2 regions of the Microbacterium sp. GXF6406 genome follow, and region 1 is predicted to be linked to the other one. Evidence: riboswitches for the same ligand, from Rfam matches in the RefSeq annotation. Region 1 holds a riboswitch; the other holds the start of a gene.

Region 1 (3,596 bases):
CCGGAACCCTCGCCAACCCCAATATGAGCGTGTACGCGGCATCCAAGTGGGCCATGATCGGCTGGAGCGAATCCATGCGCCTGGAGCTCGCCGCCCACGACTACCGGCACATCTCCGTGACGACCTTCTGCCCGAGCTACATCTCCACCGGCATGTTCGAGGGCGCCCGCGGCCCGCTGCTGACCCCGATCATGACCCCGCGCCGCGCGACGAAGGCGGCCTGGAACGGGATGCTGCGCGGAACACCCATGGTGCTGCGACCCTGGACGGTGAAGCTGTCGATGGCGCTGCGCGGCATCCTGCCCACGCGCGCCTGGGACGTCGTCGCCGACCGCGTCTTCCACGTGTACTCCTCGATGGATGAGTTCACCGGACGCCAGTAGTCTTGCTTCCCTGAACTCTCCGCCCCTGAGGAGGACGCATGTCCGTTGGTCTGCTCGCCGTCGTCGACGACATCCTCAGCGCAGCGCTGAAGGCCTCCGCGAAATCCGCCGGCGTCGTGATCGACGACGCCGCCGTCACCCCGCAATACGTGCAGGGCATCTCCCCCGCCCGAGAGCTGCCGGTCGTGGGCAAGATCACACTCGGATCACTCGTCAACAAGTTCGTCATCATCATCCCGATCGCGCTGCTGCTGACCGCCTTCGCCCCCTGGGTGCTGCCGTTCCTGCTGATCATCGGCGGAACCTACCTCTGCTTCGAGGGCGCCGAGAAGGTGCTCGAGTGGTTCGGCCTGCACCACGGGCATGAGGAGGGCGGCGCGCGCAACGAGAACAAGCTCGTCTTCGGCGCGATCCGCACCGATCTGATCCTGTCGACCGAGATCATGCTCATCTCGCTGTCGAACCTCGACAAGGGGCTCAGCATGGGCCAGACGCTCGCCGTGCTCGCCGTCATCGCCCTGCTCATGACCTTCATCGTCTACGGCGCCGTCGCGCTGCTCGTGAAGATCGACGACATCGGCCTGAAGATGGCGAAGAACGAATCGAAGCGGGTCAGGCACACCGGCGCCCGGATCGTTCGCTCGATGCCCGCGGTGTTCCGTGTGATCAGCGTCGTCGGCACCGTCGCGATGCTCTGGGTCGGAGGGCACCTGCTGCTCGCGAACCTCGGCGAGGTCGGGCTGGTGCTCTTCAGCGACATGCTGCACGGCGTCCACGATGCGCTGGCCCCCGCCGGCGCCGTCATCGCCTGGATCGGCGAGACGATCGTCTCCGCGATCGCCGGGCTCGCGGTCGGGCTCGTCGTGGTCGGTGTCGTGCTGCTCATCGGACGGATGATCGGCAAGCGCCCGAGCTTCACCGAGGGCGGCGAGTCCCCCGCGAAGGTCGCGGCCCACTGAGCCGACGCGGCGGAGCCCACGGGCTGCAGGAGTAGCATTGCCCGTGAACACACACGTGCTCCGGGGTCGGTGAAATTCCGAACCGGCGGTCATAGTCCGCGACCCGAGGCCCTCACGGGCCGAGGTTGAACCGGTGGAACTCCGGTACCGACAGTCACAGTCTGGATGGGAGAAGCACGAGTGACCCGTGCGCGGCGACGCGCATGGCGTCCTCTTCCCTCGGCAGCTACGACCGAGAGGAGAGAACTTGGAATTCCTGCGTTTCATCGTCGACGCCTTCAATTCGCACTGGGTGCTCCCGGGCGGGCAGAGCCTGCTGATCCGCGAGGTGGTCGGCAACGTCTTCGGCCTGCTGAGCGCGCTCGGCGGCATGCGCCGGAAGGTGTGGGCGTGGCCGGTGGGCATCATCGGCAACCTTCTGCTGTTGACGGTGTTCCTCGGCACGATCCTGAACCCCGATCATTCGCTGCCGAACCTGCTCGGCCAGGCGGGGCGTCAGGTGATGTTCATCGCTGTCGCTGTTTACGGCTGGCGGCGGTGGCGTCAGGCGCGCGATGACAGCGGGCAGGTGAGTCCGCGGTGGGCGCCGAACGGTGCCCGGATCGGCCTGGTCGTCGTGCTGGTGGCGGGGACGGTCGCCCTCACTCCCCTGTTCCGAGTGCTCGGCTCATACGAGCCGGTGTGGGCGGATGCTTGGACCTTCGTCGGTTCGCTGCTGGCGACGTACGGCATGGCGAAGGGCTGGACGGAGTTCTGGCTGATCTGGATCGCGGTCGATGTCGTCGGCGTGCCGCTGCTGTTCAGCGCCGGCTACTACGCGACCGGTTTCATGTACGTCTTCTACGGCGTGTTCACGGCGATCGGTTTCGTCGTGTGGTGGCGGGCGCAGGCGGGCACCAAGCCGACGATCGACACGATCATGCCGGATCCTCGGATTTCTTCGTCAGACGAACGATGAGTCGGATGCCGCGGCTGCGCGCCGCGGCATCCGACTCATCAGGCGACCGCTGTCTCAGGCTGCGACAACCGGTTCAGCCGCGTCCGCTTCGATGACGGCGGCGGTTGATTTTGCGCGTCGGATCGCGGGGCCGGCGAACCAGAGGGCGAGACCGGCGATCACCCAGATGGAGAGGGTGAGCGCGGCCGCTCCCCCACCCGCCCCGCCGAAGTAGGCGAGCGAGCGCACGAGGGTTCCGGCTGCTCCCGGGGGAAGGAGCTGTCCGATCAGGCCGACGCCGGCCGGCAGCCACTGGGCACCGGTGGAGATGCCGGCGAACGGGTTGCCGACGAACATCATGAGCATGGCGGCGATCGTGAAGCCCTTGCCGCCGAAGCATTCGAAGAGTCCGGCGAGGGGCAGGGCGAGGGCGGCGATGCCGAGGGCGACGCCGGCGGCGACGGGCACGATGGCGCTGGTGGCGATGCTGCCGAACATGAGGGCGAGGACGCCGGCGACGATGAGTCCGCCGACGGCGGAGAAGCCGAGCAGGCCGCTGAGGATCCAGCCGCGACGGCCGGGGAGCAGTGAGCGGAAGGCGACGGCGGGGACGATGCCGCCGAAGACGAGCGGGAAGGCGAGGCCGCCGATGCCGACGCCGCTGGGGTCGGCATCGGGCAGCGGCACGACGTCGGTGACCTGGGCCTCGACGCCGAGGTTCGCGGCGATCGCCGTTCCGGTGGCGGAGATCGTGGCCGAGACTGCGGTCGATCCGGCGCTGGCGGTCAGCACCTGCATCCCAGAGGCGTCGATGACGAAGCCGCCGGTGACCTCGCGCTCCTCGATGGCCCGGGCGAGGTCGTCGGCCGAGTCGTAGGAGGCGAGATCGAAGGCGTCGGGGGCTTCGGCTGTGAGGGTCTGCTCGATGGTGTCGGTCGTCTGCTGCTCGGCGACGATGCCGAGCGCGACGTCGCGGGCGCCGGAGTGCAGCGACGGGAGGATGAACAGCGACAGCAGTCCGATGAGGATGGCCGAGAGCCCGATGATGAGCCCGCCCCAGAGGAAGCCGGGGTGGAGGCGGGGTTTCGGTGCGCTCGTGTCGGACATCGCGTGGACCCTTCACAGTGGAGGACTTTCCTCCACTTACTATGCGGATGATTTTCCTCCGGTTTAAGATGGTTGTCAACCCGAGACGAGGAGAACGCGTGCGAGCAGATGCCCTGCGGCGACGAGAGACGATCGTGACGACGGCCCGCAAGCTGTTCGCCGAACACGGCGACGGGCTCGCCCTCGAGACGATCGCCGCGCACAGCGGTG
Region 2 (3,596 bases), on a different contig from region 1:
GCGATTTCAGCGGGCCGGCGACGGCGGGGAGTAGCGATTCCATTCCCTCGACGGGGATGCCCTCGGCCATCTTCTCGAGCATCCCGGCGATCGCCGGGAAACCGGCGACGAGGGATGCCGCCTTCGCACGCACATCGGCGGTCAGCAGCAGCTCTCGGGTGGCGGCGAGCTCGACGCGGTCGACATCGCCGGGGAGGGAGCGCTGGTCGGCGACGGAGAACGCGCGGATCTGGTCGATCTCGTCGCCGAAGAACTCCACGCGGAACGGGTGCTCGCTCGTGGGCGGGAAGACATCGAGGATGCCGCCGCGCACCGCGAACTCGCCGCGGCGCGAGACCATGTCGACGCGGGTGTAGGCGCGTTCGACGAGCTGCTCGACAGCCTCGTCGAGTTCGAGTCCGCGGCCGCCGTGCGCGAGGGCCAGCGGCGCGGCGTCACCGAGATTCGCCGCGATCGGCTGCAGTGCCGCGCGCACAGAGGCGACGACGATCAGCGGGCGTTCCCGGGTCCAGGTGGTGATGCGGCGGAGCGTGTCGAGGCGGCGCCCGACGGTGTCGGGGCTCGGGCTCAGCCGCTCGTGCGGCAGAGTCTCCCAGGCGGGGAAGTCGAGGATCTCGGCTTCGGGGGTGAGCGACCCCAGCGCCGCGGCCAACGATTCGGCCCGGCGACCGGTCGGGGCGATGACGAGGAGGGCTGCCGGATGCCCGGACGCCGCCCTCTTGGAGAGCAGCCCCGCGAGCACCGGAGCGTCGAGTCCGTCGACGAGTCCGAGATCGGCGTCGGTGTGCGCCCAGGTGAGGGCGTCGCGGTACAGGGTGGCCTCTTCCAAGGCGCGCAGAATCCCGGGAACAGTCACCCGTCGAGTCTACTGCGCACCCCCGACGTCGAACCTGGGGCTTCGCCTGCGATCTTCACCCCGACGCCTGCACCAGAACCCCTCGAAATCCGTCGAGACCAGGAGTATGCTCGGCGGCATACCCAGGAGGACAGATGGTGGATGCCGTCGTGAACGCCCCGTCGCGCGCTGTGCGCACGGATCGGGTCGCCGCGCGCCGCCGCGAACTGGCCGCCGCCGCACTCGAGACGATCGCCGACCGCGGGTTCGTGAACACCGGTCTGCGCGACATCGCCGCGCACACGGGCCTCTCCCTCGGCATCCTGCACTACTACTTCGACGACAAGGACGACCTGATCGGCCAGGCCGTGTGGCAGTCGAAGGTCGAGTGCGCGCACCGCTACGATGCCGTCGTAGCGACCTCGCTCACGAGCGCGGAGCTCGCGGAGGGCTTCGGCGCCGAGCTCGCCGCCACGCTGGTCGCCGATTGCGCCGAGCACCGCCTCTGGTACGACCTGCGCAACCAGGCACTGTTCCAGAACGGCTTCCGCGACACGATCATCGCGATCGACGGGCTGCTCACCGACATGGTGTGGAGCGTCGTCGCCCGCTACGCCGAGCTGTCCGGCAGCACACCGCAGGTGCGGCCGGCCGAGGCCTATGCGATGTTCGACGGCTTCTTCCGCAATTCTCTGATCGCCCATCTGCGGGATGTCCCGGACGCCCCCGAGAACCTGCGCATCGGAGCCGTCCGCATGCTGCACAGCACGCTCTGAGAGCGGGCGGCAGCATGGGCAGGGCCGTCGAGCATCGCTGCACTGATCGGCGATTTTCCGGGATGCGGAGATGACGCGGAATGAAATCCGCGAAACGGCGTTGACTACACTGGGCATCAACGTGCTCCGGGGTCGGTGGGAATCCGAACCGGCGGTGACAGTCCGCGAGCGCTTCGGTCTTCCGAGGCGCCGATCCGGTGGAATTCCGGGACCGACGGTGATGCGAGAGCGATCTCGCTAGTCCGGATGGGAGGCAGCACGATGCGCGTGAGCGTGCCGTCTGCGAACCCCGGATTCAGAGCGAAGGACGACGGATGGCAGTGACAGAGGCAGAAAGCAGCGCGATGACGCGCGCGCTCGAGCTCGCCCGCCGCGGTCCCCGCGGCCTCAACCCACAGGTGGGCGCGGTTATCCTCTCCCCCGCGGGCGAGGTGATCGCCGAGGGATGGCATCAGGGGTCGGGCACCGCGCACGCCGAGGTCGATGCGCTATCGAAGCTTCCGGTGGGCGCCGCGCGCGGAGCGACGGCCGTCGTGACGCTCGAGCCGTGCAACCACACCGGCCGCACCGGCCCCTGTGCACTGGCGCTCATCGACGCCGGCGTCAGCCGCGTGGTCTTCGCCCTCGACGACCCGGGAGCCGCCTCGGGCGGCGGAGCCGAGCGCTTGCGCAGCGCCGGCATCGAGGTCGTCTCCGGCGAGCAGGCGGATGCCGCGACCGCCGTCATCGCTGATTGGCTCGCCGTCCAGCGGCTCGGCCGCCCGCACGTCACCGTGAAGTGGGCGCAGAGCCTCGACGGCCGCGCCGCTGCCGATGACGGCACGAGTCAGTGGATCACCGGGCCCGACGCCCGCGCCGATGTGCACCGCCGCCGTGCCGCGGCGGATGCGATCGTCATCGGCACCGGAACCCTTCTCGCCGATGACCCCGCGCTCACCGCGCGCGATGGCGATGCCCTCTTTCCGGATCAGCCGGTACCCGTCGTGATCGGGTCGCGCGAGACACCGCCGGATGCCGCGGTGCACCGTCATCCTCACGAGCCGCTGTTCTTCGACACCCATGATCTGCACGCCGTGATGGATGATCTGCGCGGCCGCGGCATCCAGCGAGTCTTCATCGAGGGCGGTCCGACTCTCGCGAGCGCCGTCATCGCCGCCGGCCTCGCCGACAGTGTGCTCGCCTACATCGCCCCCGTTCTTCTCGGCGGGTCGCGTCTCGCGCTCGGCGAGATCGGCGTCGCATCGATCGATGCCGCCCGTCGACTGACGATCGACGAATGGGTTCCGCTCGGCGACGATCTGCTCGCCATCGCCCACCCGGCAGAAGGAGTTCGCTGATGTTCACCGGAATCATCGAGGAGATCGGCGTGATCACCGCGATCGTTCCCTCCGGCGATGGCTGGCGCCTCACGGTGCGCGCACCGAAGGCCGTTCAGGATGCGGTGCACGGCGAATCCATCGCCGTCTCCGGCGTCTGCCTCACCGTCATCGCCTCGACCGCCGAGACGTTCGACGCGGATGTCATGCAGCAGACCCTCGATGTGTCGGCGCTCGCCGCGGCATCCGTGGGCACGGTCGTCAACATCGAGAAGGCGATGCCCGTCGGCGCCCGCCTCGGCGGGCACATCGTGCAGGGCCACGTCGACGGCATCGGCGAGGTCGCCGAGGTTCGTCCCGGCGCCGAATGGAGCGTGCTGCGCATCGCGATCCCCGCAGATCTGGCGCCCCTCGTCGTCGACAAGGGCTCCATCTCGATCGACGGCACATCGCTCACGGTCAGCGCCGTCTCCCCTGCCGATTCCGACATCCACTGGCTCGAGGTCTCGCTCATCCCGGAGACCCTATCCGCGACCACGCTCGGCCATCGCCGAGTCGGCGACCGCGTCAACCTCGAAACCGATATTCTTGCCCGTCACGTCGAACGCCTGCTGGCGTTCCGGGCTGCACCGGAAGGAGGCTCGCGATGAGCCTTGCCACCATCGAAGA

The links. A riboswitch is a leader RNA that binds a small molecule or an ion and turns the genes downstream of it on or off. The one in region 1 is predicted to bind FMN.
Region 2: it holds a riboswitch for FMN, as region 1 does, so the genes downstream of both, ribD (bifunctional diaminohydroxyphosphoribosylaminopyrimidine deaminase/5-amino-6-(5-phosphoribosylamino)uracil reductase RibD) here and pnuC (nicotinamide riboside transporter PnuC) in region 1, are expected to answer to the same signal.

The regions. Positions count from the first base shown of each region.
Region 1 is NZ_JBSJZH010000008.1:81,940-85,535, reverse strand. Features, by position in the region: gene ACWAUG_RS06770 (SDR family NAD(P)-dependent oxidoreductase) at 1-383, shown strand, start outside; gene ACWAUG_RS06765 (DUF808 family protein) at 422-1,342, shown strand; FMN riboswitch at 1,395-1,523, shown strand; gene pnuC (nicotinamide riboside transporter PnuC) at 1,590-2,300, shown strand; gene ACWAUG_RS06755 (hypothetical protein) at 2,355-3,386, opposite strand; gene ACWAUG_RS06750 (TetR/AcrR family transcriptional regulator) at 3,485-3,596, shown strand, end outside.
Region 2 is NZ_JBSJZH010000003.1:57,474-61,069, forward strand. Features, by position in the region: gene mfd (transcription-repair coupling factor) at 1-856, opposite strand, end outside; gene ACWAUG_RS03250 (TetR/AcrR family transcriptional regulator) at 991-1,611, shown strand; FMN riboswitch at 1,730-1,874, shown strand; gene ribD (bifunctional diaminohydroxyphosphoribosylaminopyrimidine deaminase/5-amino-6-(5-phosphoribosylamino)uracil reductase RibD) at 1,926-2,948, shown strand; gene ACWAUG_RS03260 (riboflavin synthase) at 2,948-3,577, shown strand; gene ribA (GTP cyclohydrolase II) at 3,574-3,596, shown strand, end outside.